One region of the Paenibacillus sp. 22594 genome, then DNA from elsewhere that is predicted to be linked to it. Evidence: riboswitches for the same ligand, from Rfam matches in the RefSeq annotation. Region 1 holds a riboswitch; each other region holds the start of a gene.
The links. A riboswitch is a leader RNA that binds a small molecule or an ion and turns the genes downstream of it on or off. The one in region 1 is predicted to bind thiamine pyrophosphate.
Positions count from the first base shown of each region.

Region 1 (10,584 bases):
GGATATCAAGCTCACTCTGGCCGTGGACGGCAGCGGGGTTTCGGAGCTGCAGACGGATGTCCCGTTTTTGAATCATATGCTGGATTTATTTACAAAGCATGGCCAGTTTGATCTGTCCGTGCAGGCGCGGGGCGACATTGACATTGACGATCACCACACCGTGGAGGACATTGGCATTTGTCTGGGACAGGCGCTTCGTGAGGCCCTGGGCGACAAAAAAGGCATCAAGCGCTACGCGAGTGTCTTCATCCCTATGGATGAGGCACTGGCTCAGGTGGTCATCGATATCAGCAACCGTCCGCATTTTGAGTACCGTGCTGCGTATCCATCGCAACAGGTTGGAAGCTTTTCCACAGAGCTGGTGCATGAATTTCTGTGGAAATTCGCACTGGAGGCGCGGATTACACTGCACGTGATCGTGCACTATGGCTCAAATACCCACCACATGATCGAGGCGATATTCAAAGCGCTGGGCCGCGCGCTGGATGAAGCGACACGGATTGACCCGCGCGTGAAGGGTGTGCCTTCCACGAAGGGAGTGCTGTAGAATGACCGTTGCAATCGTCGATTACGGCATGGGCAATCTGCATAGTGTCAGCAAGGCGGTGGAACGACTCGGGTATAAAAGTCTTGTGACGGGTGAGGCCGGGGAGATTCTGGCTGCCGATAGCGTCATTTTGCCGGGTGTTGGTGCGTTTGGCGATGCGATGGAGCATCTGCGGGAGAGCGGGCTGGATGCTGTGGTCCGTGAAGCCGCATCTTCAGGACAGCCGCTGCTGGGGATATGCCTCGGAATGCAGCTGCTGTTCAGCAGCGGTGAAGAATACGGCACTCATGAAGGGCTTGATCTTCTGCCTGGCTCGGTGGTCCGTTTTGCACCGCGTGAGGGCTATAAAGTCCCGCATATGGGCTGGAACAAGCTGGATTTCCTTCAGCCGCAGAGTCCGTTGTTCGCGGAACTTGAAGCAGGGCATGTATACTTTGTCCACTCTTTCCATGCTGTCATGGCACAGCAGAGCGATCTGCTCGCCATCACAGATTACGGTCATCCGGTTACGGCTATTGTAGGCCGGGAGAATATATTCGGTATGCAGTTTCACCCGGAGAAAAGCGGAGAGCTGGGAATGCAGCTGCTGGGCAATTTCTTGCAACTGAAGGGTACGCGGGTGTAAGCCCGGTATATATAATGAACTTAAGAAACTCTCTATATAACTATATTGTAGCGAAGGTAGGAGCGCCTCATGTCTTCTTTTATCGTATATCCGGCGATTGATATCCGGGATGGAAAATGCGTCAGACTGCAGCAGGGTGATTACAACCAAGAAACCATATACAATGACAGCCCGCTAAAGGTAGCCAAATCTTGGGAAGAGCAGGGCGGGAAGTTTATTCATCTCGTCGATTTGGACGGAGCCAAGGCCGGACATCCGGTAAATGACGCCATCATCGGAGCTATCGCCAAAAACGCGGGTGTTCCCGTACAGGTAGGCGGAGGCCTCCGCACGCTTGCGGATGTGGAAAAACTGCTGGGACTCGGCGTCAGCCGTGTCATTATCGGTACAGCCGCCATCAACGATCATGCCTTCACAGAGGCTGTGCTCGCCAAATACGGCGACAAAGTGGCGATTGGCATCGATGCCCGTGGCGGCTATGTTGCCACTCATGGCTGGCTGAACACCTCTGAGGTTCGTGCAGAGGATCTGGCCAAGGAGCTGGCAGCCAAAGGTGCCGAAACGTTCATTTACACCGACATCTCACGCGACGGTATGATGCAGGGTCCAAACATTGAGGGCATCGTATCCATGGCCGCTACCAGCGGTAAAACCGTGATCGCCTCTGGCGGCGTCACAAGTCTGGACGACCTGCTGCGCCTTAACGTACATAGCGGTAGCGGAGTCGGCGGTGCGATAGTCGGCAAAGCGTTATACACTGGCAATATTGATCTTTCGGAGGCTTTGAAGGCTCTGAACGGGAAATAGAATAATTGACAGGGCTTTTGGCTGCACGAATGCAGTTTGAGCTCGATCCAAAGTTTAGTTCCCATCTTATGGATATTCTTTCCGTAGGCGGTGCGAAGCCGCCGCCCCGTCAGGGCCAGAACGTGGAACACGAAAGTTGTTTTAAGGTTTAGATTTTGCCCTTGCAGGTGCACTCACGTAGAAGCGGCCTCGCAGGGGTTAGCGATCCTTTAGCCCATAATTTCCCGGGAGCTCAGGCCCTCTGCCTACGCCAGCCATCCAGGTGTCCAGAGGGCCGGGGCCCTTGGGGTCCCCCTTGGCTAAGGGGGATTTAGGGGGATCGAAAATTTCTCACTCGAAAACTATGGAAAGGGGTTATTTCATGTTAGCCAAACGCATCATTCCCTGTCTGGATGTTAAAGACGGGCGGGTAGTCAAAGGCGTGAACTTTGTGAATCTGCGCGATGCCGGGGATCCGGTGGAGCTGGCGGCATTGTATGACCGGGAAGGCGCCGATGAGCTTGTATTTCTGGATATTTCCGCCTCTGTGGAAGGCCGGGCCACGATGGTTGAAGTCGTGCGGCAGACCGCAGGTGAAATTGCCATCCCCTTTACAGTGGGCGGAGGGATCTCTACTCCGGAGGATATGAAGCGCATCCTGCGCGCGGGTGCGGACAAAATCGGTATCAATACAGCGGCGGTCAATAATCCGCAGCTCATTCTAGAAGGGGCCCGGCGTTTCGGAGCCCAGTGTATTGTAGTGGCGATGGATGCCAAATACAATGAGGCTTGGGGCGAATGGGAAGTATATACGCACGGCGGGCGCAAGCCTACGGGAATCCGTGCGCTGACCTGGGCCAAGGAGGCCGAGAAGCTGGGAGCCGGCGAGATTCTGCTGACCAGCATGGATGCGGACGGCACCAAGGATGGCTTCGATCTGAAGCTGACCGCTGCGGTGAGTGACCTGCTTACCATTCCCGTGATTGCTTCGGGGGGAGCAGGGAAGATGGAGCATTTTTATGATGTATTTACGGAAGGCAAAGCCGACGCTGGACTGGCGGCGACGATTTTTCACTATAAAGAAATTGCCATTCATGATTTGAAAGCAGATCTGAAGCAAAAAGGGGTAGAGATCCGATGAGCGAAGCAGAGCAATTAACAGCCCAGAGCCAACAGGAAGTATTAGAGGGCATCCGCTGGAATGAAGCTGGACTGCTCCCTGCCGTAGTGCAGGATGCGAACAGTCTGGAAGTGCTAATGGTTGCCTATATGAATAAAGAATCCCTGCAGCTATCGCTGGAGAGCGGACAGACCTGGTTCTGGAGCCGTTCGCGCAGCGAACTGTGGCATAAAGGGGGGACCTCCGGCAATACCCAGGCTATTACTTCCATCCATTATGATTGCGACAGCGACACTCTGCTGTTGAAGGTGGTACCGGAAGGGCCAGCTTGCCATACAGGGGAAACTTCCTGTTTCTTCCGTGAGCTCCCGCTGAGCCATCCGGCAGCAGCAGGCAGCGTTAAGGGACCAACTGCCGCGACTGCCTCGCAGGGGCTGAGCGACAGTGAGCGTTTTGCCGTTCTCGGGGAGCTGGAGCGGGTGATTGCCGAGCGGGAAGCAGAACGGCCGGAAGGCGCGTATACAACCTACCTGTTCGATAAAGGTGTTGATAAAATTCTGAAAAAAGTGGGCGAAGAGGCCTCGGAAACGATCATCGCCGCCAAAAATAAAGACAATGCCGAACTGCGCCTTGAAGTCAGCGATTTGATCTACCATCTGCTGGTGCTGCTGCAGGAGCGCAAGCTTCCGCTGGATGAGATTATGGAGGAACTGAGCGCCCGCCATGAACGGCCGCGCCGTGATTAGGAAGGAGCCTTCAGCATGCGTATTGATTACCATACCCACCATGAGCGCTGTGGACATGCAGTAGGAACCCTTGAACAGTATGTGCAGCGGGGTATTGAACTGGGGCTGGAGCAGCTCGGTTTATCTGATCACCTGCCGCTTCTTCATGTAGACCCGGATACCTACTATCCAGAGATGGCGATGCCGTTATCCGAGCTTCCCCGCTATGTGGACGAATGTCTGAACCTCAAGGAGCGTTATCGCGGAAGGATCGAGCTGCGTGTAGGACTGGAAGCCGATTATATCGAAGGCTATGAGGAGCAGATCCGTGAGCTTTTGGCACCGTATCCCTGGGACTATTTGATCGGTTCGGTGCATTTTCTCCGAGAATGGGACATTACGGATTTTCGCCAGACGCATGGCTGGGAAGGTCAAGATGTGATGGAGGTTTACCGCCGGTATTATGATGCTGTACGGAAGTCGGCGTTATCGGGATTATATGATATTATAGGACATATGGATGTTATCAAACGGTTTGGCTACGGTCCACAGACACCGGAGGGTAAGGCCAAGGTGCGGGGGATGGAGCTGGAGGCGCTCGGGGCGATAGCGGGCAGCGGCATAGCGATGGAGCTTAACGCATCAGGGCTTACCAAGCCCTGCGCGGAGATGTTTCCCGCTGAGCATGTGCTGCAGCAGGCTTTGAAGCTGGGCATACCGCTCACCCTGGGCTCTGATGCCCATGATCCAATGAAGCTGGGAGACGGCTTGCAGGAAGCCCGCAGCTTGCTGTGGCACACCGGTTTCCGCGAATTGGCTGTGTTTGAGGGTCGTGTCCGCACAATGGTTCCGTTTGAACTATAAATTTTGATCCCCAGGAGGGTACTATGCATCATCATCAATTGCGTATTTTTTCCGGTTCGTCGAATCCGAAGCTGGCCGCTGATATTGCGGAGCGTCTGGGCGCACCGCTGGGCCAGATTAAGCTGACCCGCTTCAAGAGCGGCGAGATTTATGTGCATTATGAAGAGAGCATCCGGAACTGTGACGTATTTTTGGTGCAATCCCTCGCTCACCCCATTAATGAGCTGTTCGTAGAGCTGCTGGTCATGATTGATGCGGCTAAGCGGGCGTCGGCAAGAACGGTAAATATTATTGTGCCTTACTACGGCTATGCCAGACAGGAGCGCAAATCAGCGCCGCGCGAGCCGATATCGGCTAAGATGGTTGCTGATGTGCTTACAACCGCCGGAGCTACCCGTGTGATTACAATTGATCTGCATGCGGCGGCTATTCAAGGCTTTTTCAACATTCCGGTAGATCACTTGACGGCACTTGATCTGATCAGCGGATATCTGAAGGTTAAAGGCTTGTCCGACCTGGTTGTGGTGTCTCCCGATGCAGGCCGTGCCTCCATGGCAGAGAAGCTGGCTAGCCGTCTGGACTCGCCATTTGCTATTATGATCAAGAAGCGCCCGGCTCACAATGAATCGGTGATTACACATGTGATTGGTGATGTAGAGGGACGGACGCCTATCATTATCGAGGACCTGATCGATACAGGCACAACGATTGTGAATGTGGTGGAAGGCCTGAAGGAGCGCGGGGCGAAGAACAGCATCGTTTGTGCTACTCATGGCCTTTTTTCGGGGGATGCACTAAGCCGTATGGTCCACCCCAATATAGATGAAATTGTCGTTACCGATTCCATTGCACTGCCAGATGATCATTCCAGCCGGTTCACTGTGCTCTCCGTAGCACCTATGCTGGCTGAAGCCACACGCATTATTATTGAAGGCGGTTCTATTGATAAGCTGTTCAGAGACGCGGGGATTTAATTCCTGTGTCTTTTTTATATTAGGACAAGAGCCAAACCAGATTGAACAATCAGGGGGCTTGAATGGCTTTTTGAAGCTTTTTCCTCCTGTGGAGTCCCTTCCAATCTTGAGAATCCCCCTGTCACATGTGGTATACTGTGTGAAGACAGTCGGGACCAAAAATGGAAACGACGGCACTTAGGTGGGAGTCCGGGCAGGTGTTTGCTGCCGCTCTCCTATTTTTCGTGAGGATAAGGAAGCTTACAAAGGGAGGTGCCTTGCTTCCATGATTGAGAGAACTTCAGAGAATAACGCGGTGAATGGTAACGTGATTCCCGTCACTCTGGATGCCAATTTTTTCTTTGAAAGAGCCGTACGGTCATTGGACCGCTTTCAATATGATAAGGCATTGAAGAATTTTCGCAAAGCTGTTGAATATGAGCCGGAAAACCCGGTGAATCATTGCAATATGGCGGGTATATTATCCGAGATGGGGAAATACGAGGATTCCAACGACATCTTGACTCATGTTCTGGAAGAGATTGATCCGTCTATGACAGAGTGCCACTTCTATATGGCTAATAACTACGCTAATATGGAAAACTTTGAAGAGGCGGAGCGCAGTCTTGTGACCTATCTGCAAGAGGATGCAAGCGGTGAGTTTCTGGCCGAGTCCGAAGAGCTGATGGAACTGCTGCAGTATGAGCTGAATCGGCCCGCTCCGCTAGTCCGGATCCGCAGCCGGGAAGGTGTGGTGGAGCATGACAGAGCCCGGAGTCTTTTGGAGGAAGGTAAATTCCCGCAAGCGGTAAAGCTGCTTGAAGAGATTGTCCTGAATATTCCGGACTTCCTGGCGGCGCATAACAATCTGGCTCTTGCCTATTTCTATATGGGCCGCTTCGCCAAAGCCAAGGAATGTCTTGGCGAAGTGCTGAAGCAGGATCCGGGCAACCTGCATGCTCTCTGCAACATGGCGATTTTCCTGCAATATGCTGGCGATCAAGACCAGCTTGCGGGATTGGTGCGTATGCTTGAAGCGACAGTGCCTTTTCATCAGGAGCATGTTTTTAAAATGGCGACAACGATGGGCATACTGGGCAAGCACAAAACTGCATATGGACATTTCCGCCGTCTGCTGAAGGATGAAGAGGTTGGCGGTGATGCCGGTTTGTACCATTATTGCGCGGCGGCGGCCAGCAACAGCGGGCTTCATACTGAGGCTGTACGCTGCTGGCAGATGGCCGCCAGGCTGGACCCGGAATCAGCAGTGCCGAAATTTTTCCTGTCCCAGATGCAGCTGGCACAGTCAGAGGGCAGGCCGCTGCCTCCGGTAAGCTATAATTATCAGCTGCCTTTTCAGGAGCAGTTGAAGCAGTGGAAGAACAATACGAACAGCTTCACGGAAGAAGTACAGAATAATCCACTGCTGCGCGCTTCGTTCTTTTGGGCGCTGCGCTACGGTGATGCCGGCACGAAGCTCCAGGTGACAGAAGCGCTGCGCTGGATTGAGGACGATGAAATATCCGATGTTCTGAAGGGAGTCTCGGAGCAGGAACCGCTGCAGGAGGCTGCGCTTCTCAGTCTGCAGCGGCTGATCGGCGGCAGTCCGGAGGAAAGTGTAATCCAGAGGGCCGTTCAAGAACCGGTTGTGCCAGGCCATAAAGGGCCGCCAGAGTGGAAAGAAGATTGGCAGCGGATTATAGATCATATGGCTGCTGTGATGGACCGGAGATTGGATGCCGCCCAGAAGAGGGATGCTGAGCTCCTTTGGAAGCAGTTCATAGCCCGCCTCTACCCGGATGTCCCCTTGTTCCGGCATGCAGAGGGCTGGTGTGCGGCTCTGGAATATTTAACTGCCAAGCTTCATGGTCATCCGGTTACCTACCGTGAGGCTGCCCAGCATTACGGCGTTTCCGTCTCCATGGTAAGCCGGTACGCACGGCGTATTCATCAAGCATGCGGGTTGACGCAGGACGGGGCGGCAGCAGACATTTTGCCGCCATTTACGGAAAATATCTGACCCTAAGGAGGACTTGCTAATGTACAAAACAATTGTAATCGGAACAGGTCCGGCAGGATTAACTGCTGCGATTTACCTGGCACGTGCTAACCTCAGCCCCCTTGTTATTGAAGGATTGCAGCCAGGAGGACAATTGACTACGACGACAGAGGTAGAGAACTTTCCTGGTTTTCCTGAAGGTATTCTAGGTCCGGATCTGATGGATAACATGCGCAAGCAGGCAGAACGCTTTGGGGCTCAATTTAAAAATGGTTGGGTGGATTCTGTGGATTTCTCGCAGCGCCCTTTCAAAGTAACCGTGGATGGTCTGGGTGTACTGGAAGCAGAGTCGGTGATTATATCAACTGGTGCTTCGGCAAGATACCTGGGCATACCGGGAGAGCAGGAGAATGTCGGACGTGGGGTTAGTACCTGTGCAACCTGCGACGGTTTCTTTTTCCGCGGTAAAAAGATAGTCGTGGTCGGCGGCGGCGATTCCGCAATGGAGGAAGCCAGCTTCCTCACGCGGTTCGCTTCCAGCGTAACCCTGGTCCACCGCCGTCCGGAGCTGCGCGCTTCGAAGATTATGCAGGACCGGGCGCGGGAGAACAGCAAAGTAGCCTGGGCACTGAACCGCACGCCGCTTGAAGTGACCCTCGGGGATACCGGGGTAAAGGGACTTACCGTCCGTAACAATGATACGGGTCTTGAGGAGCTCGTGGAAGCAGATGGCGTATTTGTCGCTATCGGCCATACACCGAATACCGCTTTCCTGGGCGGTCAGATTACTACGGATGCCAACGGCTACATCGTTGTGAATCCGGGGACAACCGAAACCAACATTCCCGGCGTGTTCGCTTGTGGGGATGTTCAGGATACCCGTTACCGGCAGGCAATTTCCGCTGCAGGAACCGGCTGCATGGCTGCTATGGATGCCGAGAAATATCTGGAAGGCGCTATGGTACATGACTGGAGCGAAACGCTGGATAAGTAACGACAATGCTGGTTAAGCAAATTTTTTGATTGACAACATATACCTTCTAAATTAGATTGTATGTAATTAGATAAGATACCCACTAGGGGAGCCTGAATAGGCTGAGACGGGGAAATTGAATTCCCGGACCCTTGAACCTGATCTGGATCATACCAGCGTAGGAAAGTGGAGCCGGACCTTTTTTGAGCACAGCCGTATTGGGCTGTTCATGAATAAAGCCGCTCCAGGTGGAGCGGCTTTTTGCTGCGTGCTGATCTTATCTGAATGGCTCACAGAGCGATGAGGAGGAGATAAGAATGTCAAATTCATCAAAAAAGGAACAAGTCGATCTTTCGGGATTTCCCGCAAGCCGTAAGGTGTATGTAGAGGGCTCGCGTCCGGATATTCAGGTTCCGATGCGTGAGATCCATCTTAGCCGGACCGAAGGTGTTGCGGGGGAAGAGGACAATGCGCCGCTACGTGTCTATGATACCAGTGGTATTTACACCGATGCCGCTGAAGATACCGATGTTCGGAAAGGGTTGCCTCCGCACCGCTTAAGCTGGATTGCGGAGCGCGGGGATTCAGAGGAGTACGCCGGGAGAACCGTTCAGCCCGGAGATTCCGGATTAGCTGCAGACCGGACGTCGGCAGAAGGGTTCGCTGGCTTGAAGCGAAATCCTTTAAGAGCACGTGAGGGCCGCAATGTCACCCAACTGCATTATGCGCGGCAGGGGATGATTACACCGGAAATGGAGTTTATCGCGATTCGCGAGAATACCCGGCCTGAATTTGTAAGGGATGAGGTCGCTGCCGGACGGGCCATTATCCCGGCTAATATCAACCATCCTGAGAGTGAGCCGATGATCATCGGCCGTAACTTCCTGGTTAAGATCAACGCGAACATTGGGAATTCCGCCGTCTCATCTTCCATTGAAGAGGAAGTGGAGAAGATGAGATGGGCGACCCGATGGGGTGCCGATACGATTATGGATCTCTCCACTGGTGCAAAAATTCATGCCACCCGCGAATGGATTATCCGCAACTCACCAGTACCGATCGGCACAGTGCCGATCTATCAGGCGCTGGAGAAGGTAAAAGGAATAGCCGAGGATCTGACCTGGGAGCTGTACCGCGACACGCTGATTGAACAGGCGGAGCAAGGTGTGGATTACTTTACCATTCATGCCGGGGTGCTGAAGCGGTATATCCCGCTTACTGCCGGAAGAATGACCGGAATTGTGTCCCGAGGCGGCTCCATCATGGCGGCCTGGTGCCTTGCACATCAGCAAGAGAACTTTTTATATACACATTTTGAAGAAATCTGTGAGATTATGAAGACTTATGATGTGGCCTTTTCCTTGGGAGACGGACTGCGCCCGGGCTCCATCGCCGATGCCAATGATGAGGCTCAGTTCGCTGAGCTGGAGACGCTTGGGGAGTTGACAGCCGTCGCCTGGAAACATGATGTTCAGGTGATGGTCGAAGGTCCGGGGCATGTGCCGATGCACAAGATCAAGGAAAATATGGACAAGCAGCTCGAGCTCTGCCAGGAAGCCCCTTTCTACACCCTAGGTCCGTTAACCACGGATATTGCCCCGGGTTATGACCATATTACTTCGGCGATTGGCGCGGCGATGATCGGCTGGTTTGGGACAGCGATGCTGTGCTATGTTACGCCCAAGGAGCATCTGGGGCTGCCTAACAAGAATGACGTGCGCGAAGGAGTTATCACCTACAAAATTGCTGCTCATGCTGCAGATCTGGCTAAAGGCCACCCGGGTGCCCAGGATCGGGACAATGCATTGTCCAAGGCTCGGTTCGAGTTCCGCTGGCGTGACCAGTTCCATCTGTCGCTTGACCCAGAGCGGGCGCTGGAGTACCATGATGAGACTCTTCCTGCCGAGGGTGCCAAAACAGCGCATTTCTGCTCCATGTGCGGTCCCAAATTCTGCAGCATGCGCATTTCGCACGATATCCGTAATTCGTTCA
Region 1 covers NZ_JBQENA010000007.1:403,008-413,591, reverse strand. The annotation lists gene hisB (imidazoleglycerol-phosphate dehydratase HisB) at 1-547, shown strand, start outside; gene hisH (imidazole glycerol phosphate synthase subunit HisH) at 549-1,172, shown strand; gene hisA (1-(5-phosphoribosyl)-5-[(5-phosphoribosylamino)methylideneamino]imidazole-4-carboxamide isomerase) at 1,242-1,979, shown strand; gene hisF (imidazole glycerol phosphate synthase subunit HisF) at 2,341-3,099, shown strand; gene hisIE (bifunctional phosphoribosyl-AMP cyclohydrolase/phosphoribosyl-ATP diphosphatase HisIE) at 3,096-3,824, shown strand; gene hisJ (histidinol-phosphatase HisJ) at 3,840-4,667, shown strand; gene ACTJKB_RS22805 (ribose-phosphate diphosphokinase) at 4,691-5,641, shown strand; gene ACTJKB_RS22800 (tetratricopeptide repeat protein) at 5,907-7,640, shown strand; gene trxB (thioredoxin-disulfide reductase) at 7,660-8,613, shown strand; TPP riboswitch at 8,688-8,794, shown strand; gene thiC (phosphomethylpyrimidine synthase ThiC) at 8,910-10,584, shown strand, end outside.

Region 2 (10,584 bases), on a different contig from region 1:
ACAGTTTGCGCATATCTTCGCTGTCTATCCGCTGCATATCAGCGCTTCCCCCTCATTCTGTTCTGATAGGCGAAGTGGTTCGTCGGCCCGTGTCCGGAACCTATATTCAATCCGTCCTCAATGGCTGCATGGATAAAAGCCTTGGCTGTCTGTATCGCTTCAGGTACCGTTTTGTTTTGTGCAAGTTCTGCAGTGAGGGCGGCGGAGTAGGTACAGCCGGTTCCATGGGTATGCTGCGTTGCAATACGCGGACTTTCCCAATAAGTAAACTTTTCTCCATCATATACAAGGTCAGTCACCATAAGGTTATCATCATCATCATGACCACCCTTGAGCACCACGTAGCGTGGTCCCATGGCATGAATAAGCCTGGCTGCTGACTCGCGTTCTGTCATACCGGAAATCTTCATTCCACACAGAATTTCTGCTTCAGGGATATTGGGTGTTACAGCCAGGGACAGTGGCAGCAGATAGCGGATCAGTGCCTGCACGGCTTCCTGCTGGAGCAGGGGAGAACCGCCTTTGGCGACCATAACCGGATCAACGACCAGATGGTCCCAGCCATATTGGCTTACCTTTTCGGCAACTGCACGGATGAGTCCGCTACTGAACAGCATGCCTGTTTTGACAGCGTCCGGTGTAAGATCGGTTCCGATGGAATCAAGCTGTGCGGTAACGGCATCCGCTTCCAGTGGATATACGCCTTGAACACCTAAGGTGTTCTGTGCGGTAACCGCAGTAAGCGCGGACATGCCGTATACCCCCAGCTCCTGGAAGGTTTTAAGATCGGCCTGAATGCCAGCCCCACCCCCGGAGTCGGAACCGGCAATTGTCAATGCTTTGAATATTTTATTCCTTGTAGGCTCTGTCATCGCAAGGTCTCCTTAGGTGAAGCTGTTATCATTGTTCCAGACGCTTTATGCGGGAGCGCTCTGCGTATACTTCCGGGGTAACGAGAGCCAGCTGATTCAAGAACTCGATCTGGAAGCTGCCTACTCCCAGTTGGCGTGACCGATTGGCCGCAATTTCAGCGGCAACTCCATAGAAGGATAGAGCTTCTACTGCCGCTTCCAGCCAGGCGCCGCCGCTTGCTGCCAGGAAAGCGCCAACGACTGCACTGAGCAGGCAGCCGGTACCGGTCACCTTAGTCAGGACAGGATGGCCATTGCTGACAACATAGGTAGTGCTGCCATCCGTAATGATATCCTCCTTGCCGGTGATGATCACCACACAGTTCAGCTTCAGCGCAGCTTTTACAGCCAATGCCACCACATCACCGTCTCCGGTGCCGGCATCCACACCTTTGATGTTCCAGCTCTCGCCTACCACATGGGCCACTTCAGCGACGTTGCCGCGCAGCGCGGTGATCTGCATTTGGTTGACCAGCCTATGAGTTACTTCAGTGCGGTAAGCAGTGGCTCCGGCACCTACGGGGTCAAGGACAACCGGCACATGATGACGGTTCGCTGCCTGTCCGGCAATTCGCATTGAATCAATGGCATAGTCGTTGAGCGTACCGATATTTAGCACTACAGCACCAGACATAGCGGCAATATCCGCGACTTCTTCATGTGCATCCGCCATAAAAGGTGATGCCCCAAGTGCCAGCAGCCCGTTCGCACTGAAGTTCGCAACCACGATATTGGTAATGTTATGCACCAGCGGATTGCTGTCCCGCACTTTGGTTAAGTAAGACATGAGTATTCCTCCTGAAATTTTTGTCAGCCTTGATTCTATGAAATCACTTCGTACAAAACTCGCTCCGGAAGCGTAGACTTAGTTATATAAGCATTCCTAAATTCTCAATTACAAGTTAATAAAAGCCTCTCCGGTCTTTACCTCGCCATTCAGCAGCCCGTTATCACTTAGCCAGGTCTGTACCTTATCCCACGATGCAGGGTCCTGATAGCCAAACGGCTCACTGCCAGCGTCCATCAGGGGCAGCAGCAGCTCCAGGCTCTTGGACTCGATGTCCTTGTCGAGGGGGGCGGTGGCATCCTCGTGAGCGAGCAGAAGGTCAAGCGCCTCCTGCGGGTGATCCGCAACGAATTGCTGTCCTTTACGTGCAGCCTGGATAAACTTCTGGATGTAGCCTTCAGAATTCTGCAAACCCAAGTCGCTGGCGACCAAGACAAGCTCATAGTAATCGGGGACGCCGTAATCGGTTGGATTCAACGAAATGACCGGATGGCCTTCCTTTTCCAGAATCAACTGCTCATGGTTAATAAATCCGCCAATAATGCCATCGACACGCCCGGTTGTAATGGCTGGAATAAGGTCAAAACCCACATCGGTCAGGTTTACTGCTCCAGGATCTCCGCCATCGCTTTTGACCATGGTTTTCAGCATAGCTTCATAGAGAGGGATCGAAGAGTATCCGGCATTTTTACCTTCCAGGTCTTTTGGGCTCTTGAGCCCGCTGTCAGCCGGAACCATCAGATGATTTAGCGGATGTCTGACGATCGCAGCAACGGACTTCACCGGAATCTGCTCACCCCGTGCCATCAGCACCTGCGGCTGGTAGCTTAGGGCCAGGTCAACTTTACCTGCGGCTACGAGCTTCAGGGCATCATTGCTGTCAGCGGGCATTTGGATATCCACAGCAAGCCCTTCGTCGGCAAAATAGCCGTTCTGCTGGGCGGCGTACAGGAAGGAGTGGACTGCGTTCGGATACCAGTCGAGCATAATCGTTAGCTTGTGGGGCTGCCCGCCTTGATCCGCTGATGCAGAACTGGCTGGAGACTTATCATTGCTGTTCCCGCAGCCTGTCGCAGCAAGTCCCAGACACAGAAATAGCAATAACGGGACTAGATGGAGTTTCCTTTTTCTAAAGGGAGGTTCAGAAGGGATCAGTTTCATCGATGAATGCCTCTTTTCTGCAAAATAATTTTTTCGAGCAGCACAATAAATAGAAACAGAATGATTCCGAGTGCAGATAAAAGAAATACAGAAGCGAACATTTCCGCACTTTGCAGATTGCCCGCCATCCGGCGGCTGAAATAGCCGAGTCCCCGGCTGCCGCCCAGCCATTCCCCGATCGTCGCGCCAATGACGCAGTAGACCATAGAGAGCTTGAGACCAGAGAACAAAGAGGGCAGTGCAGGCGGAATCTGGGTCTTTCGCAGAATTTGCCAGCGGGTCGCACCGAGTGTGAGCAACAGTTCTTTGTACATAGCACCACTTTTGCGCAGACCGTCAAAGGTCCCTACTACCACCGGGAAAAAGGCAGTGAGGAAAACCACTGCAACCTTGCTCCATAGGGTATAGCCAAACCACATAATAAAAATGGGTGACAGCGCGATCAGCGGAATGGTCTGACTGATCACCAGCAAGGGGTATAGCGCCTTTTCGAGTGGAGTGAACATGTGCATTCCAGTACCCAGCAGCATGCCGCAGGTTGCCGACAGAACAAAGCCGAGCAAAACCTCCTGCAGAGTAGCAGGGAAATGTTCTCCGAAAAGCAGTTCTCTCTGCTCCATGAGTGCCGTCCATATAGCCGTTGGAGCCGGGAGAATGAATGCTGGGACAAGCTTCAGTCGCGCAGCGCTCTCCCAGCCGGCAAGAGTGACCAGTACCAGCAAGGCAAAGGGGCCATATTCGCGCAGAAAGGTTCTGCTAATAGATACTCTCATGCAGCCTCCGCTCCAAATTCTCCCGCAAAGTAATGAAATGCGGTTCATAGTTCATCCGGTAATGTCTGGGCCGCGGGATATCCACCGAGAATTCCTGTACACCGCCGCTGCCTCCAGACATCAGGTAAATCCGGTCACTGAGCAGCAGCGCCTCCTCTAGATCGTGGGTGATGAACAGAACCGTTTGCTTAAGACTGCCCCATAATTCCAGGAGCCAACGGTGCAGTTCACGCTTGGTTATGGCATCCAGTGCTCCAAAAGGCTCATCGAGCAGCATCAGCTCATTTCCGGCGGCAAGGGTGCGGAGCATAGCGATCCGCTGACGCATCCCCCCGGACAGCTCCTGCGGGTAGAGCCGCTCTGTACCTTCAAGTCCAAACCGGTCGAGCATTTCACGGATATTCTTTACAGCATCTGCTTTGCTGCTCTTTCGCTTCAGCTCCCAGGGCAGCAGGCAGTTGTCCATCACGGTTCTCCAGGGCAGCAGCAGATCCTGCTGCGGCATATAGGCGACCTGGCCCAGACGCGACGATGGATCGTCAGAGATCATACCGTGAACTTTGAGTTCGCCATCTGTATGCCTAAGCAGACCGGCGATGATTTTGAACAGGGTGCTTTTTCCGCAGCCGCTGGCACCGACAATGGAAATGAATTCGCCCTGGCCGATGTTCATTGAGAGTCCACTGAATACCGGAGTCTGCGGCGAAGCGCTGAAAGCATAGGACAGGTTAGTGATTGAGATCATATTCGTATGTATTAAGCCTCCTTTCATTGGCGACGCATCTGCTTCCGGGACTGCGGAAGCACAATAAAGACCCATCCGTCTCCAGGGGAGGCAAATGGGTCTGAAAGGTTCAGGCAGTAGGCGTGAAGCGGCACTGCTGATCGTTTCTGTTCCACTTCCCTCCGCTGGTATGATCCAGATCAGGTTCCAAGGGTCCGAAGCTTAAGGCTTCGTCTCAGTCATTAGACTCCCCTAGTGAAATAGCAGGTCAATATTATATTCGCAACTGCTAACTAATATAGCATATTCCAGAATGTTGTCAAAAGAAAGTGTGCTCAGGACCGCTGTAGTCCAGTTACGAATAGGGTTAGAATCCCTTCCAGGATATCCTTTTTGCCCGACCCGTGAAGCTTCTGCTGATAGAGATAGAGATCAGGGCTGAGGACCGCGATCAGAGAAGTTGCGGCAAAATGGGGATCAATAGCAATCAGCTTGCCATCATCTGCAACCCGCTTCAGACGCTCGGCCATAACTGCGTTCAGCCGCTGGAAAATCGGATGTTCAAACTGGGTGAGCTGTTTTTTGCCCGTGAATTCAGACTTGATCATCTGCAGTAGCTCAGCATGCTGGTCTATAAATTCCACAACCTGTTCAATACTGCTCCGCAGCTCTTCAATGGAGCTGTCTGCTCCAACAGAGGATTGGAGCTCCTGCTCCAATCGGGCAAGAAAACGTTCGGAGCTGGTGGAGAGCAGGGCAGAGCAAATTTCACCTTTGTCCGTGAATCTGCGGTAGAGCGAACCCTGGCCGATTCCTGCCCGCTTGGCAATGCCGTACATACTGACTGCTTCCAGACCGTTCTCAGTAAAAAGCTCTCGGGCAGCTTCAAGAATACGCTGGACATAAGGGTCCTGATTATTCCGGGAGGAGGATGGATTTGATTGTGGTGTTAGGTTTGAGGATGGATTGCTGCCTTGTTCTCTCGGGTTCATGACAGGCTCCTTTCAGAAATACAGCATATATTTACAGGAAATAAGTGAACTCCATTGACAGACCGGACAATTGTCCGTAGACTAAAAAATGTAACAACGGACAGTTGTCCGTTCAGAGATATATTATATCGATTAAGTTGTGCTGCGGTCAATGAGTCTACCTGCGCAGTTCAATTCAGGAGGAGATAGAGAATGGAGCAATCGCTGAAACCGGAGGCCGATTTTCGCCTGTCAAGCATTCTGGTTCCGCTGCTGGCCATCATTGCCGGTGTATTCATGGTGGTGCTCGACAGTACGGCTATGAATGTGGCTTTGTCAACGCTGGTCAAGGATTTTAATACGGATCTAAATACATTGCAATGGATTGTGACCGGGTACATGCTGGCCCAGGCCTCGGTGATTCCGTTGTCCGGCTGGCTGTCTGACCGTTTCGGAGCCAAGACAGTTTTTCTAACGGCAGTTATCGTATTCACTATGGGTTCTATTCTCTGTGCAACACCAAGCCGTGCAGAATGGCTGATTGCCTTCCGTGTCCTGCAGGGTCTGGGCGGAGGTTGTGTGCTTCCTGTCGGGATGGCATATGTGTACAAGCTGGCACCGAAGAACAAGGTAGGCGTAGTCATGGGGATCATGGGTATACCGGTGCTGTTTGCTCCGGCTATCGGTCCTGTGCTGTCCGGCTGGCTGGTGGAGTATCATTCCTGGCGCTGGATCTTCCTCATAAATATTCCTATCGGGATCATCTGTCTCCTGATTGGTTCGCGCAAGCTGCCGCAATCGGAACGCAGCCAGGTGCCCGGGATGGATAAGCTTGGGATGATTCTTGGGCCCCTTGCCTTTGCTTCTCTGTCTTACGGGGTGAGCCAGGGAGCGGACAGCTGGACTTCGGACAAAACACTGATCGGTTTATCCCTGGGTGCCGTGGCTTTAATCGCTTTTGTCATTGCTGAGTTTCGTTCGGAGACACCGCTCCTGGAACTTCGTATTCTTCGCTCGGTAGATTTCAGCACAGGGATTGTTGTACAATGGATTGCACAGTTCGGCTTGTACGGTGCGCTGTTCCTGCTCCCGCAGTTTCTGCAGCAGGCCCGCGGCTTCGGGGCATTTGATACGGGTCTGACGCTACTGCCCCAGGCGATTGCTTCTGGCCTTATGATGCCCATTGCCGGGATTTTGTTCGATAAGATCGGAGTACGCTGGCTGGTGGTTTGCGGACTCAGCCTTGTATCGGGTGCTTTGTACCAATACTCTCATGTGGATCTCACCACACAGAGCAGGGACCTGATTCTGCCGCTGATCATGTGCGGTGCAGGCATGGGAATGATGGTGATGCCAATGAATACACATCTGCTCAACAAGGCGCCAAGTCATCTGGTTAACCGGGTCACTTCCTTGACCAATTCCATGCAGCAGGTGATCAATTCTCTGGCTGTTTCCACACTGGTAACCATCTTGACTTCAAGAGCAGCAACGCGCGGGGCTGAAATGCAAGAGGCTGCGGCTGCAGCTGGCAAGAGCGCAACAGGAGCATCACCCGAAGCATTGAAGCTGGCTACACAAACCGTTCTTGCCAAAGGGTTTGATGACACTTTTCACATTATGATTTTTGTTGCCTTGGGCGGTGCTCTGCTGGGCTTGCTCCTGCGGAGAGGCCGCAGAGGCGGGGAAGGCGACTCAAAGTCAAAGGTGCAGCCTGAAATGATGCATGGTTAGTTTATGTAAGTGTAGTCAAAAGTTAAATAACATAATGTTTAGTTCAAATTTCTCCGTTCAGCATTCAGGTGCTGCGGGGATTTTTTTTTAGCATATGCTCTATAAGGACTGCGAAGTTGTTTCCACTTTTTGTACCTGATTTCACTGGGGAATTTAACATGTTTTGGGGTAAGCTATCCTAATACCGGCATGCTTAAGATAAGGAAAATAGCGGTTCAAACGCTTACATCATAATTCCGATGTTTATTATCGGAAAAAGTATTGACTCAGCTGACGTGAGGGTGTTACTATTCAACTTGCCGGTGAACAGCCGGTACATACAGAGAATGAGACGAGAGGGGTTATCTATCTATGAAAAAACTTAATCTGACTATCCTATTGCTGCTTACAGTGGTGCTGCTAGCAGCTTGCGGCAATAATAACAATAATGCCGGAGGCAAAAATTCAGCAGCGGAGTCTTCGGCAGCACCCACTGAAGGAGCTGCCGCGCCTGCGGAACAAAACAGCCTGGAGGCCATCAAAGCCAGCGGTAAGCTGCGTATTGGGACCGAGGGTACCTATGCACCATTTACCTTCCATGATGCTTCTGGCAAGTTAACCGGCTTTGACGTAGAGATCGCTGAAGAGGTTGCCAAGCGGCTGGGAGTAAAAGCGGAATTTTTCGAAACCCAGTGGGACGGCATTTTTGCCGGTATGGACGCCAAGCGCTTTGACGTTATCTTTAATGAAGTTTCCATTACCGACGAACGCAAGGTGAAGTACGATTTCTCGGAACCTTATATTGTCTCCAAAGCTGTGCTGATCGTTGGAGAGAAGAATGAAGATATCAAGACCTTCGCTGATCTGAAAGGCAAGAAAGCCGGCCAGTCTATGACCAGTAATCTGTCCGATATCGCACGTGAGAACGGAGCGGAAATTGTGTCAACCGACGGTTTTAATCAAGCCATTGATCTGCTGACCTCAGGTCGCATTGATGCAACCGTGAATGACGGCCTGTCCTATCTGGATCTGAAGAAGCAGAAGCCGGATGTGAAAATCAAGGTTGTTGACGAAATTGCAGAGGGCTCTCAGAGTGCGGCTGTCTTCCTGAAAGGCAACGACGAACTGGTAGCCGCTGTAAGCGAAGCTCTGGCAGCTATGAAGAGTGACGGTTCGTACCTGAAGATTTCCGAGAAGTATTTTGGCGCTGACGTTTCCAAATAATAACAGGTAGACGAGGGCGGCCGAGGCCGCCCATAGTCTAGAGAAGGATGTCTGATCTATGGATGACCGCAAAATACAAATTTTCCTTGATTCCATGCTGCCCCTGCTCAAAGCCGGGGTGGCTTTTACCATTCCGCTGGCAGTCGTTTCATTTATATTGGGGCTTCTACTGGCTATATTGACCGCACTGATCCGCCTTTCGCCATGGACCTTGCCGAAGCTGATCGCTCGCTTTTACGTTTGGATTATTCGCGGCACGCCTCTTCTGGTGCAGCTGTTTATTATTTTCTACGGTTTGCCGGCGGTAGGCATCATACTTGATCCTTTTATTGCTGCTACGATAGGATTCACGCTCAGCGTGGGCGCGTATTCCTCCGAGATTGTGCGGGCCGCGATTCTGTCCATACATAAAGGCCAATGGGAAGCAGCATTCTCTGTCGGAATGACACGGGGACAGGCGCTGCGCAGAGTCATTCTCCCTCAGGCGGCACGTGTTTCGGTTCCACCGTTGTCCAATTCTTTTATCAGTCTCGTTAAGGACACTTCGCTTGCAGCGACAATCACTTATGTGGAAATTTTCAAAACAGCGCAGCAGATTACGGCAACCACCTATGAACCTCTGCTGTTATACTGTGAAGCGGCTTTGTTCTATCTGCTGTTTTGTTCCGTGCTATCCGTTCTGCAAAATCACCTGGAGAAGCGGCTCGACCGTTACTCGGCGAGATAAGGAGGAGTCCCCGTGATTGAAATTCGTGACTTGCATAAATCGTTCGGCCCCCTCCAAGTGCTGAAGGGTGTAGACCTCACCATTGAACACGGCAAAGTACTTGTTATAATAGGCCCTTCCGGATCTGGAAAAACAACCCTGCTGCGCTGCTTCAATCTGCTGGAACAGCCTGACCAGGGAAGCCTGGCACTGGCTGATCTGAAGCTGAATTTCACAGCCGGCGGCAAAATCCCGCAGCGTTCGATACTTGCGCTCCGCCAGCGGACCGGAATGGTCTTTCAGTCCTATAATTTGTTCCCGCATATGACCGCATTGGGGAATGTGATGGAAGGTCAGGTTACCGTTCAGAAACGTTCCAAGGAGGAAGCCCGCAAGAAGGGCATCGAGCTGCTCGCCAAGGTTGGCCTTGCAGACAAGGTGGATGCTTACCCGCATCAATTATCAGGCGGGCAGCAACAGCGTGTCGCTATTGCACGGGCGATGGCCGTGGAACCTGAAGTGCTGCTGTTCGATGAGCCCACATCGGCACTTGATCCTGAGCTGGTAGGCGAGGTATTGAAGGTAATCAAGCAGCTTGCCGCCGAAGGCATGACGATGGTCATTGTTACCCATGAGATGAAATTCGCCGCAGATGTGGCCGATCAGATTATATTAATGGATGACGGTGTGATCCTGGAGCAGGGGACACCGGCTGAAGTGCTGGAGCATACAACGAATCCGCGCGCGCTGCAGTTCCTGAACCGGCTTAGTGGTGAGGACATCTAATCTGGTTATTAACAAAAAAAGGCAGTCCGGAAGAACGTCCGGGACTGCCTTTTTGCTTGCGCCAATGGGGTCTACTTTGTAGTTTAGCTTTGTGGAACAATATCCGTTTTGGATTTCAGGTATTCCAGAGCATTATAGAGCATAACAGCTGCTTCAGCCCGTGTAATTTCACTTTTCGGATTGAACTTGCCGCCTTCATCCAGAGTGTTGATCTTGTATTTTAGCGAGCGCTGAATGCTGCCCTGGAAAGACGGGTTCAAGGCATCCGCATCAACGATGTCGGTAGGGACAATGTTGATCATCGGCAGATTGCCCACTTTTTCTATACCCTGAATAAGAAGATTTGTGAATAATTCTTTGGTCATTGGCTTTGCAGGGTCGATATCCGCAGGAATTTCAATCCCGTTATAGTGAGCGTTGATAAAAGCTTCCGCGTACCAGGCGTTGTCTTTGACCTTGGTGAACGTGCTGCTGGCGAGCGGCGCCTTGTTGAAGTCGATAGCCGCAAGGCTTAGCTGAAGGCCGCCTGAGATGAACTGTATGCCCTGAGCGGTGGTTACTTTAGAGCCTGGAAGGAACTGGGTGTCGGAGATGCCCTTGATCAGGCCTTGATCCTTTAGGGAAATGATTTTCTCTTTGCCGGTAACGCTGTCAATATCCTTGAAACTGCTGTCAGCGGCAAAGATGGGTCCGGCGAGTGAGAAAGTAAGAAGCGATACACTGGTGATCGCTGCAAAAGCGCTCTTTTTGAAGTTCATATTGATCTCCACCTCTGTCTATAGGATTTAGGCCGCTTGGCCTTATTCAACTCCTTAGACGCGACAGAAT
Region 2 covers NZ_JBQENA010000006.1:163,807-174,390, forward strand. The annotation lists gene thiE (thiamine phosphate synthase) at 1-37, opposite strand, end outside; gene thiD (bifunctional hydroxymethylpyrimidine kinase/phosphomethylpyrimidine kinase) at 39-872, opposite strand; gene thiM (hydroxyethylthiazole kinase) at 901-1,716, opposite strand; gene ACTJKB_RS19970 (ABC transporter substrate-binding protein) at 1,807-2,859, opposite strand; gene ACTJKB_RS19975 (ABC transporter permease) at 2,856-3,632, opposite strand; gene ACTJKB_RS19980 (ABC transporter ATP-binding protein) at 3,616-4,377, opposite strand; TPP riboswitch at 4,517-4,620, opposite strand; gene ACTJKB_RS19985 (TetR/AcrR family transcriptional regulator) at 4,692-5,348, opposite strand; gene ACTJKB_RS19990 (DHA2 family efflux MFS transporter permease subunit) at 5,541-7,061, shown strand; gene ACTJKB_RS19995 (amino acid ABC transporter substrate-binding protein) at 7,413-8,264, shown strand; gene ACTJKB_RS20000 (ABC transporter permease subunit) at 8,323-8,991, shown strand; gene ACTJKB_RS20005 (amino acid ABC transporter ATP-binding protein) at 9,004-9,756, shown strand; gene ACTJKB_RS20010 (S-layer homology domain-containing protein) at 9,840-10,514, opposite strand.
Region 2: it holds a riboswitch for thiamine pyrophosphate, as region 1 does, so the genes downstream of both, ACTJKB_RS19980 (ABC transporter ATP-binding protein) here and thiC (phosphomethylpyrimidine synthase ThiC) in region 1, are expected to answer to the same signal.

Region 3 (10,584 bases), on a different contig from region 1:
CCTCAATCAAATTCTAATCAGTGGATACAGAACGGGCTGCTTCATGCAGGAATAGCACCAGAGTTCCATAAGATTTAAGATTTACGCTCTACTTGGACCAACATTTCAGTAATCTTTTTCAACCTAGTGCCTTGCTTCTTGGTTTCAGGTTTCTAATAGCAGTCCTGCAGACAGCTACGGACCCTAAAGCCGTTATTTTCTCTGGAGGATACATCTAGTAGGGCTAACGGACTGTATCGCGCTTATCGCCCCTCTAACAGGCATTTTTCGGGTGAATCTCCGAGAATAACTGCACTCTAGTCCGTTAGCTGGGCGAAACCATGGCTTACGCTTGATATAAGAGCTCCTCAGTCCGTTGCAAGGCAATGGGCTGCCCCTACTCCAAAAGAAGAAAACGGTTCGCTTGATGATTCCATTCATGGAGATTGATGAACGCCACCGGATCTTCTCACACTCTCCAGCCTCGCCAGATTTCCTGCATGCTTTTCTGACAATTAGCACCTTAGCACTTTAGCACTCTTGCCACGGCAACCCTTATTATGCCTGTAGCTTCAGCAGGTCCCAATCCTTGAAGACAGGCTGCAGGCCGGCCGCCTGAAGCATATCCGTGATCTCCTGCACATTCCGTTCATCCGAGATTTCGAATTGCGGAGTCCCGCCATCCTGGGTGTGTCCCCCTACTTCGGTGGAGACACCTGCCGACATTTTGGTGATCCCAAGATGGATCAGATGATCCCGCAGGGAGGCGGGCTCCCGGGTGGAAAGGGTTATGCCGGAGCGCGGCAGAAACAGGCGATACGCCAAAATAATCTGCACCAGCGCACGGTCGGTGACATCGCTGTCCGGGTTGAACTCGCCCAGATACGGACGAAAGCGCGGAGCGGATAAGCCGATTTCGCATTCCGGATATTTGTCCTGCAGATAGCGGGCATGCATCGCGGTCATGAAGGCTTCCTGGCGCCAATCATACATGCCCAGAAGAGCACCGATGTTGACAGAGCGGAAACCGGCCTGACAGCCCCGTTCGGGGGCATCCAGACGGTTGCGGTAGACTCTTTTGGGACCTTTCACATGCAGCTTGCGGTAGGTTTCCTGGTGGTAGACCTCCTGATACAGGGTCAGCCCGTCCACTCCCGCTTCCCTAAGCTCCCGATACTCTTCAGTGGACAGCGGGTTCACCTCAATACTGACAGAAGAGAAGTACTCATGCAGAATTTCTACGCATTCCTTCACATATGTGGCCGGACTCTCCCTGCGCGATTCCCCGGTCAGAATCAGAAGATGGCGCAGGCCCGTGGAGGAGATTGCTATAGCCTCTTGTCTGACCTCCTCCAGAGTCAATCTTTTTCGCGGAAAATCATAAATCGAGCTGAAGCTGCAATACGTACAGTGATTCACACAGAAATCAGCCAGGTACATCGGTGTGAACAGCTGCATCACATGCCCAAAATGCGTACGGGTCAACCGCTGCGCTCGCTGAGCCATCTCCTCCAGACAAGATTCCGCAGCCGGAGACAGCAGGGCCTGCAGGTCTTTTTCATCCAGACGATCCTTGAGAAGCGCCCGCTTCACATCCTCCACCCGGTACTCCCGCCACAAGCTCTCGTAAGGCAGTTGCTCCAGACGAGTCAGTGGTTCAAAAAAGCTCATGTTACTCCCCCATTTCCGTTAGCTTGTGAGTCACTTCAGAAATCCGGTCAAAGGCGAAGACGCGACAGCCGTCTCTTCCACTGGACCGAGTCCAGCCAAATAAGCCTTGCGGCCTGCAACTACCGCCTCGCGAAAGGCTTCTGCCATTAGCAGCGGATCACGGGCGGTAGCGATTGCCGTATTGAGCAACACAGCGGATGCGCCAAGCTCCATCGCTTCTGCCGCTTCGGAGGGGCGGCCGATACCGGCATCGACGATCACCGGAAGATCCACCTCAGAGATGAGAATGCGCAGCAGCTCTTTGGTGCGCAGGCCGCGGTTCGAGCCGATGGGTGAACCCAGCGGCATAATGGCGGCGGCTCCCGCTGCTTGCATCCGCAGCGCGGCTGAGAGGTCCGGGCTCATATAGGGCAGCACTACGAAGCCTTCTGCGGCCAGTATTTCCGTAGCCCGGATAGTCTCCAGGTTGTCCGGCAGCAGATATTTCTGATCATTGATGACCTCAATCTTGACCCAATTACCAAGGCCGGCGGCTCTGGCCAGTCTGGCGATCCGCACAGCTTCCTCGGCATTGCGCGCACCCGAAGTATTCGGAAGCAGAGTCATATGGGAAGGAATATGGCTAATAATATTGTCCTGGCTCTCCGGATCTACACGGCGCAGGGCAACCGTGATCACTTGTGAGCCTGAAGCTGAAACCACCTCGGGAATAAGTGTATTGCGGCTGTATTTGCCGGTGCCGATGAACAGCCGGCTCGATAACGTAATGCCGCCAATCACGAATGGATCTAACATGAACTCGCCTCCTGTAATGAAATTCGACAGCGTGAAAATAAATTCTTATATTTTATGATAGCCTCACGGCATCAGCCCCCGCCCACAAAATGCACCAGCTCCAGCCGGTCGCCTTCACATAATGCCACCGCCCCGTAATGCTCCTTGCTGACAATCTCACCATTTCGTTCCACGATCACAAGCCGAAAGCTCCATTCAGGCCGGTTTAACAGATCGGCAACGGTCCGGCAGTCTTCCGCAACTACTCCGGGTTTGCCATTGATGATTAGATTCATGCCTTCTCACCTCCTTCACGTGGTCACCCACGGTACATTCAAACACACAGATCTTACGACTCCTGGAGCGCCAACCAGTAAGCACGGGCAGCAGCTACAGGGTCATCCGCTCCGCAAATGCCGGACATGACCGCAATCCCGGCAGCACCGTGACGGATCACCTGACCTGCATTACCAGGCTCCACCCCGCCGATAGCAATCAGTGGAATGCGGGTGCTACGGACCGCTTCCTCCAGTAGCGCCAAACCGCGCCCCCGCTGACCGGGCTTGCAGCCAGTAGGGAAAATATGCCCGAACAGGCAAAAGTCCGCCCCTTGCCGGCCTGCTTCAGCGGCTTCTGCCGCGGAGTGCACTGACCTTCCCAGCCGGAGACCGGAAGCGGCTGCACGGGCTGCTGCAGGCGGCAAGCTGTGCCAGGCTAGCTGGACAGCACCTGCACCGGCGGCAAGCGCAACATCCAGCCGATCATTGATGACCAGACAGGATGCGGGGATTCCTGCACGCATCAGCTGCTCTGCCATGCCCAGCAGCTCCAGGGCAGACCGGTGCTTTTCCCGCAGATGAATATAGTCCACGAGCGGATGCACAGCGGCCGCCAGGCTGACGAACCGCCCCGGCTCCAACTTCCCATCAGAGATCAAATGAATTTCCGCCAATTCTTCACCTCCTGCTCCACTCTTTTGCGACAAACGGGCAACACAAAAAAACCGCCCCCGCGATAGGAGGCAGTCATAAATTTGTACAGGAATACGGGTGTAAGAAATACAACCCCGCTGCAGTTCATTCATTCTCCGCTTTCCTACGCTGGTTTTAACCAGATCAGGTTCAAAGGGTCCGAACGTCACGTTCGTCTCAGCCTTGCGGCACCCCTAGGGACAATTGCTGTATTCAGTTGCTGACGTGGTTCATATTAACATATTATTCCTCGGAAAAGCTATCCCTTTTACCGAAAGCTTCACTGCTTGCAAGGGACATAAAAAAGAGCAGACCGCATGGGCCTGCTCTTGAACCGTTATATTTTCCGAAACCGACTGGCCGCACAGTAACTTCTAGCCGTTGACAATTTCCCCGCCGTTAACATGCATTACCTGACCGCTGACATAGGATGAATCATCCGAGGCCAGATAGACATAGGCTGGCGCCAGCTCTTCCGGTTGTCCCGGACGCTGCATGGGCTGTGTACCGCCGAACTCGCTGACCTTTTTGGCATCAAATGTGGATGGAATCAGTGGTGTCCAGATCGGACCCGGAGCGACAGCATTCACACGGATACCCTTTTCCGCCAGATTCATCGACAACGAGCGGGTGAAGCTGAGAATCGCGCCCTTGGTGGACGAATAGTCCAGCAGCTGCGGACTGCCGCGGTACGCGGTAATCGACGTCGTGTTGATGATTGTGGAGCCCTTTTTCAGATGCGGCATAGCTGCCTTGGTCAAATAGAACATAGAGAAAATATTCGTACGGAACGTCCGCTCCAGCTGCTCGGAGGTAATATCCTCGATCTTGTCCTGCGGATGCTGCTCGGCCGCATTGTTGATCAGGATGTCCAGCTTGCCCAGTCCCTCCACCGCCCGGTTGATCAGATCCTGGCAGAACGCTTCTACGCCGATGTCACCGGCAATCAGAATACACTTCCGTCCCTCCTGCTCCACTTGGCGTTTGGTCTCTTCGGCATCGGAATGCTCATTCAGGTAGGAAATGACCACATCCGCACCTTCTTTGGCAAAATGAACGGCAACCGCCCGTCCAATACCGCTATCGCCTCCCGTAATGAGCGCCGCCTTACCCAGCAGTTTGCCTGCCGCCTTGTAGCTGGAAGTTTCAAATTCAGGGCGCGGATTCATCTCGCTCTCGATACCGGGCTGATGATCCTGCACCTGGGGAGGCAAGGTTTTGGTAGTCTGCTTATTTTCTGGCATGATCCATTCTCCTTTCGCTGTGTACCTTTTGTTGAAGTAACCACATCGTATTAGGATGGCTTATGCATCATCAATTATACAATCGCTTTCGTTATGTTACTTACCACACTTCCCGGCTGTCCAAACAAAAATACAGTCGTTTTTGACGTAAAGGGCCGATATAATTTAGTGAAGTATAGATCCGAGATGAGATTCGGAGCGATTAACCCATAGGATAAGGAGGCGCATAAGTTATATGACCAGAAATGCACGGAGCATCATCGTCGCGGTCAAAGGAGTCATTTTGCATCAAGGCAGAATCCTGCTCGTACAGCGGGCAGCTGCAGATGTGATAGGAGCAGGCAGCTGGGAATGCCCCGGCGGAAAAATGGAATTCGGAGAAGGCCTGGAGGCTGCACTGGAGAGGGAGATTCAGGAGGAAACCGGACTCACGGTCACGGTGGAAAAGCTATTGTATGCCGTGTCCTTTCTGACCGATCCGGGCAGGCAACTCGTCATTATCACCTACTGGTGCCGGACCGATGAGAATAGAGTGGTGCTCTCCGAAGAGCATGCAGACTATAAATGGTGTACCCGTCAGGAGCTTCAGGCCCTGCTCCCACCCGGGATACAAGCGGAATTTGAGAAAAGCAATGTGTTTTCGTCAGAGGATCTTTTATAAGATATGCAGGCCAGAATGCAGTAAAAGCCCGCCCCCTCGAACCAGGGGCAGGCTTGACGGTTTGGCGAATAATCACCCATACCAAGTGGAAACGGCTTGGCCGTCCTTTTAAGGGACGGAATCCGTTTCAGCGAGAAATAGAAGGATGATTTATAGCGTGAAACCTATAAATCCTTATATTTCTAGATAATGTGTCTATACACCATGAAAAACACCATTACGATCAGCACAACCATCAGCAGCAGGCTCATGGTGCGAAGCTTCGCGGTATGGTCTGACACATCACGGTTCTCGCGCATGCCGGCTGCAGCCAGACGCAGCGGCTTGCCCATGATGCCGCCCAAGGCAAACATCGCCAGCAGGAGTACAACCACGATAACCATCCAGGCTACGGTGTAATCCCCCTGAGAGATCATGTATCCGCCGGTCAGCAGCTGAATGACAAGACCATACTGGGCAAACCGGTTCAATCCGCCGATTGCGCTAAGCGTCCCTTCTTTGGCTGCAGCAGACAGCTTACCGGTGCCGCTCAGAATAAACGGAAGCACCAGGTAAAAGCCGACCGCCAATGTCCCGATCATATGTAAGAAAAAGAAAATACGGTCCATTGATTAACCTCCTCACTTTTCGCTGTGATATAAGTTACATTCTTATTATACCCAACCCCGCCGTTCATGAAAAGAAAACCCTCATTTCCATTCAAGAAATGAGGGCTTGTGACCACTGGAAATCATACCATAACCACTGAAGTTACCGCACGTACAGAATCTGCTGACTTATCCAGAGCTGCCTTTTCTTCCGCAGTCAGCTCCAGCTCGTAGATTTTCTCAATACCCTCGGCACCAAGCAGCGCCGGGATTCCCAGGAACAGTCCGTAATAACCATATTCCCCTTCCAGCAGGGCAATGACGGGAATAATCCGTTTTTTGTCCTTCAGGATCGCTTCGGCCATTTGCACCAGAGATGCTGCAGGAGCGTAGTAGGCACTGCCATTACCGAGCAGGCTGACAATCTCCCCTCCGCCAACGCGGGTACGCTCTACAATATCGGCAATCCGCTGCGCAGGAATCAGCTTATCAATCGGAATGCCGCTGACACTGGAGTAACGGATCAGCGGAACCATATCATCACCGTGGCCACCCATCACGAAGCCGCGCACATCCTCTACAGAAACATTAAGCTCTTGAGCAATGAAGGTGCAGTACCGCGCGGTGTCCAGCACACCGGATTGACCGATTACACGATTCTTAGGAAACCCTAGGGCATTATAAGCAACGTAAGTCATGGCATCCACCGGATTACTCAAGATAATTACTATGGATTCCGGAGCCACACGTTTCACATTTTCGCAGACTGATTTTACGATGCCCGCGTTCGTATTCACCAGATCATCGCGGCTCATCCCCGGTTTGCGGGCAACACCCGCCGTAATGATGACGATATCCGAATCCGCAGCATCGTCGTAGCTGGAAGTTCCTGTGATCTGGGCATCATACTTCTGTACCGGACCGGCTTCCTGCATGTCCAGCGCCTTCCCCTTGGTCTGGTTCTCAAGCTGGGGAATATCCAGAAGCACCACATTGCCAAGCTCCCTCTGGGCAAGCATCAGCGCCGTGGTGGCACCGGTAAAACCGGCGCCCACAACTGTAATTTTATGACGTTTGATAGCCACGAGTGATCCTCCTAAGCGTTTGTTAGGAATACTCATATCCCTTCGTACAAACTCACTTCGTAAGCATATGCAATAGATTTCAGGGACTACAGGTGATTGATGATCTCGTCAGCAAATGCCGAGCATTTCAGCTCTGTTGCGCCTTCCATCTGACGGGCGAAATCATAGGTTACGGTCTTATTGTTAATAGCCGTGCTCATGCCTTTGTAGATCAGATCAGCCGCTTCCTGCCAGCCCAGATGCTCCAGCAGCATAACGCCGGACAGAATCACTGAACCCGGATTTACCACGTCCTTATCCGCATACTTAGGTGCAGTACCATGAGTAGCTTCAAAAATAGCGTGACCCGTAATATAGTTGATATTTGCGCCGGGAGCGATGCCGATTCCGCCAATTTGCGCAGCCAGTGCGTCGGAAAGGTAATCACCGTTCAGGTTGAGCGTTGCAATCACATCGAAATCGGTTGGACGGGTCAATACCTGCTGCAGGGCAATATCCGCAATCGCATCCTTGATGATGATTTTGCCTGCTGCTTCTGCTTCCTTCTGAGCAGCATTAGCTGCAGCCTCACCGCTCTGCTCCTTGATGGCATCATATTGATTCCAGGTGAAGACATGATCGCCGAATTCCTGCTCGGCTACTTCATAACCCCAGTTCTTAAATGCGCCTTCGGTAAACTTCATAATATTGCCTTTGTGTACCAGTGTTACACTCTTGCGGCCATGCTTGATTGCATATTCAACAGCGGAGCGCACCAGACGTTTCGAACCTTCCATGGAAACCGGCTTAATACCGATTCCGGATGTTTCCGGGAACCGGATTTTGTTCACACCCATCTCGTTTTGCAGGAATTCTATAACCTTCTTCACTTCAGCGGAACCTTCCTGATACTCGATTCCGGCATAAATATCCTCTGTGTTCTCACGGAAAATCACCATGTCCACTAGCTCAGGATGCTTCACAGGTGAAGGCACTCCATCAAAATAGCGAACCGGACGCAGGCAGACATACAGATCCAATTCCTGTCTCAGTGCTACATTCAGGGAACGGATGCCTCCACCGATTGGAGTCGTCAGAGGTCCTTTGATCGCTACAATGTACTCACGAATTGCTTCAAGCGTATCATTCGGCAGCCATTCACCATATGTATTGAAGGCCTTCTCGCCGGCAAATACTTCGTACCAGGCAATCTGTTTCTTACCGCCGTATGCTTTGGCTACTGCGGCATCCAGTACCCGTTTGGAGGCTTTCCAAATGTCGCGGCCTGTACCGTCACCCTCAATGAACGGGATGATCGGATGATCCGGAACGAGCAGCTTGCCATCTTCGATTGTGATTTGTTCGCCTTCTGTCGGCAGATCGTATTTTTCCAGTTTCAACATTAGTGGGTATTCCTCCTAAAAATTTTGTTTTGTGAGCCTAGACTTCCTTAGAATAGTCTTCGAATATTCTTCGTTCAAAACTCTCTCAGGAAGCATAGGCTGTGAGTTTGGTTTATAGTTCATTCTACTAAAGGGGTGCAGCGGCCCGCAAGGGCTGCTTTATCTCTCGTCCACCGGAACGTATTTTTGTTCGGACATTCCTGTGTATTCCGCACGCGGGCGGATGATGCGGTTGTCCTCATACTGCTCCAGAATGTGCGCAGTCCAACCCGAAACACGGCTGATTGCAAAAATCGGTGTGAACAGCTCCCGCTCAATGCCCAGCTGTGTATAGACCGAAGCCGAATAAAAATCAACGTTAGGCTTCAAGCCCTTCTGTGAAGTAATCAGCTCCTCGACTTTGACAGACATATCATAGAGTGTGGTGTCATTCTTCATCATCCCCAGCTCACGGGACATCTTCATCAGATGTTTGGCACGCGGATCGCCATTCTTGTAGACACGGTGCCCGAAGCCCATGATCTTCTCACGGCGCGCAAGCTTACCGCTGACGTACGATTCCACCGCATCCAGACTGCCGATTTCCTCAAGCATCTTCATAACCGCTTCATTCGCGCCTCCGTGCAGTGGTCCTTTGAGCGCACCGATGGCCGAAGTGACACCTGAATAAATGTCCGAAAGTGTAGCAACCGTAACCCGTCCGGCAAAGGTGGACGCATTCAGCTCATGATCGGCATGCAGTACAAGCGCGGTGTCCAGTGCTTTGACCGATACTATATCCGGCTGCTTGCCCCAGAGCATATACAGGAAATTCTCGGCAATGGACAGACCTTCCTTAGGGGCTATAGGATCAAGCCCCTTACGAATACGGGCCAGCGCAGCAACCACTGTCGGGATCTGCGCCTGCAGCTTAACAGCCTTGATCTCATTTGCTTCACGGCTCATATCGTCGGCGTCTGAGTCATACAGGGCAAGGCTGGATACAGCCGAGCGGAGAGCGGCCATCGTGCTCACATCTTTGGGGTACAGCTTCATTTGTGCAATCACCTGATCAGGGATTGGCGCAAAGGCGCTGAGATCACGCCGCAGGGCCTGCAGCTCAGGAGTCGTCGGCAGATTGCCGAACCACAGCAAATAAGCGGTCTCTTCGAAAGTAGCGTTCTCCGCAAGATCATCGATATCGTATCCGCGGTAAGTGAGTACGCCATCCACAATCGAACTGATCGAGGAGGTTGTGGCAACAATGCCTTCCAATCCTTTAGTAGCTGTCATAGTATCTCTCTCCTTTGCCAACTAGGTATAAATACTGTTATTACAGGGATGAAAACATTTACATTTTGATGTATCCGAACAATCAATAATCATGCAGATTGACATGCTGCAGAGAATGCAACGAACTTTCGGTGTGTAACCTTTAATAATCATACCGGATTTTGACGGTTATGTGAACAACATGGAAGCTTTGAGACGCATCAAATGATTTTATCGGACAGATAGAAAAAAACTTCTGAAATCCCTGTTTCATGTTTACGCTTTCAGTTTATACAGTCTGCTGTGAAAAAGCGGATTCCTGTGTCGGGATAGTCTTTATATCCAATCTCTGAATATATATTAGACGAGCTGGTTCAGTAGCAGCAGCCTTTATTTGGAGGGATCTGGCATGGATTCGCTGGTATTAAAAAGAGTGCTGCGCGGCCTGTGGGTCGTGCTGGCGGCCTCATCACTGCTGGTGGCCGTCTATGTCTTGCTCCCGCTTATGTATCCTCTGCTGCTTGCTTACCTGCTTGCCTACCTGATGCATCCTCTGGTGCTTATTCTAATAGGCTTCAAGCTTCCGCGCTGGCTGGCCGTGTCGTTGTCACTGCTCTTTTATGTAGGGGGTACCGCGCTCGTTCTGACTGCATTGATCACCCGACTTGTTAAGGAACTGATTGTCCTGCTGCAGACATTCGATTTGCACACCGACCAGTGGCGGGAGCTGCTGCTGTCCATTAGCCGGAATGCCAGCATTCAAAATATTATCAACCAGATCAATCAGTTTTACCACGATAACCCAAACTATCATGCCACTATCGACAGTAATATCAGCAGGACTACGGAGACGGTAGGCCAAGCCATGACTCAGTTCATTACCGGATTTTTCAATATGATCCTGAAGCTGATCTCCGCATTGCCCAGTCTGGGTACCATCCTTATCGTCATCATGTTATCCGCCTTCTTCCTCAGCACC
Region 3 covers NZ_JBQENA010000001.1:1,126,825-1,137,408, forward strand. The annotation lists gene thiH (2-iminoacetate synthase ThiH) at 538-1,650, opposite strand; gene ACTJKB_RS05240 (thiazole synthase) at 1,681-2,445, opposite strand; gene thiS (sulfur carrier protein ThiS) at 2,517-2,720, opposite strand; gene ACTJKB_RS05250 (thiamine phosphate synthase) at 2,774-3,376, opposite strand; TPP riboswitch at 3,500-3,601, opposite strand; gene ACTJKB_RS05255 (SDR family oxidoreductase) at 3,770-4,639, opposite strand; gene ACTJKB_RS05260 (NUDIX hydrolase) at 4,875-5,300, shown strand; gene ACTJKB_RS05265 (hypothetical protein) at 5,483-5,908, opposite strand; gene mdh (malate dehydrogenase) at 6,031-6,972, opposite strand; gene icd (NADP-dependent isocitrate dehydrogenase) at 7,059-8,354, opposite strand; gene citZ (citrate synthase) at 8,514-9,626, opposite strand; gene ytvI (sporulation integral membrane protein YtvI) at 10,015-10,584, shown strand, end outside.
Region 3: it holds a riboswitch for thiamine pyrophosphate, as region 1 does, so the genes downstream of both, ACTJKB_RS05250 (thiamine phosphate synthase) here and thiC (phosphomethylpyrimidine synthase ThiC) in region 1, are expected to answer to the same signal.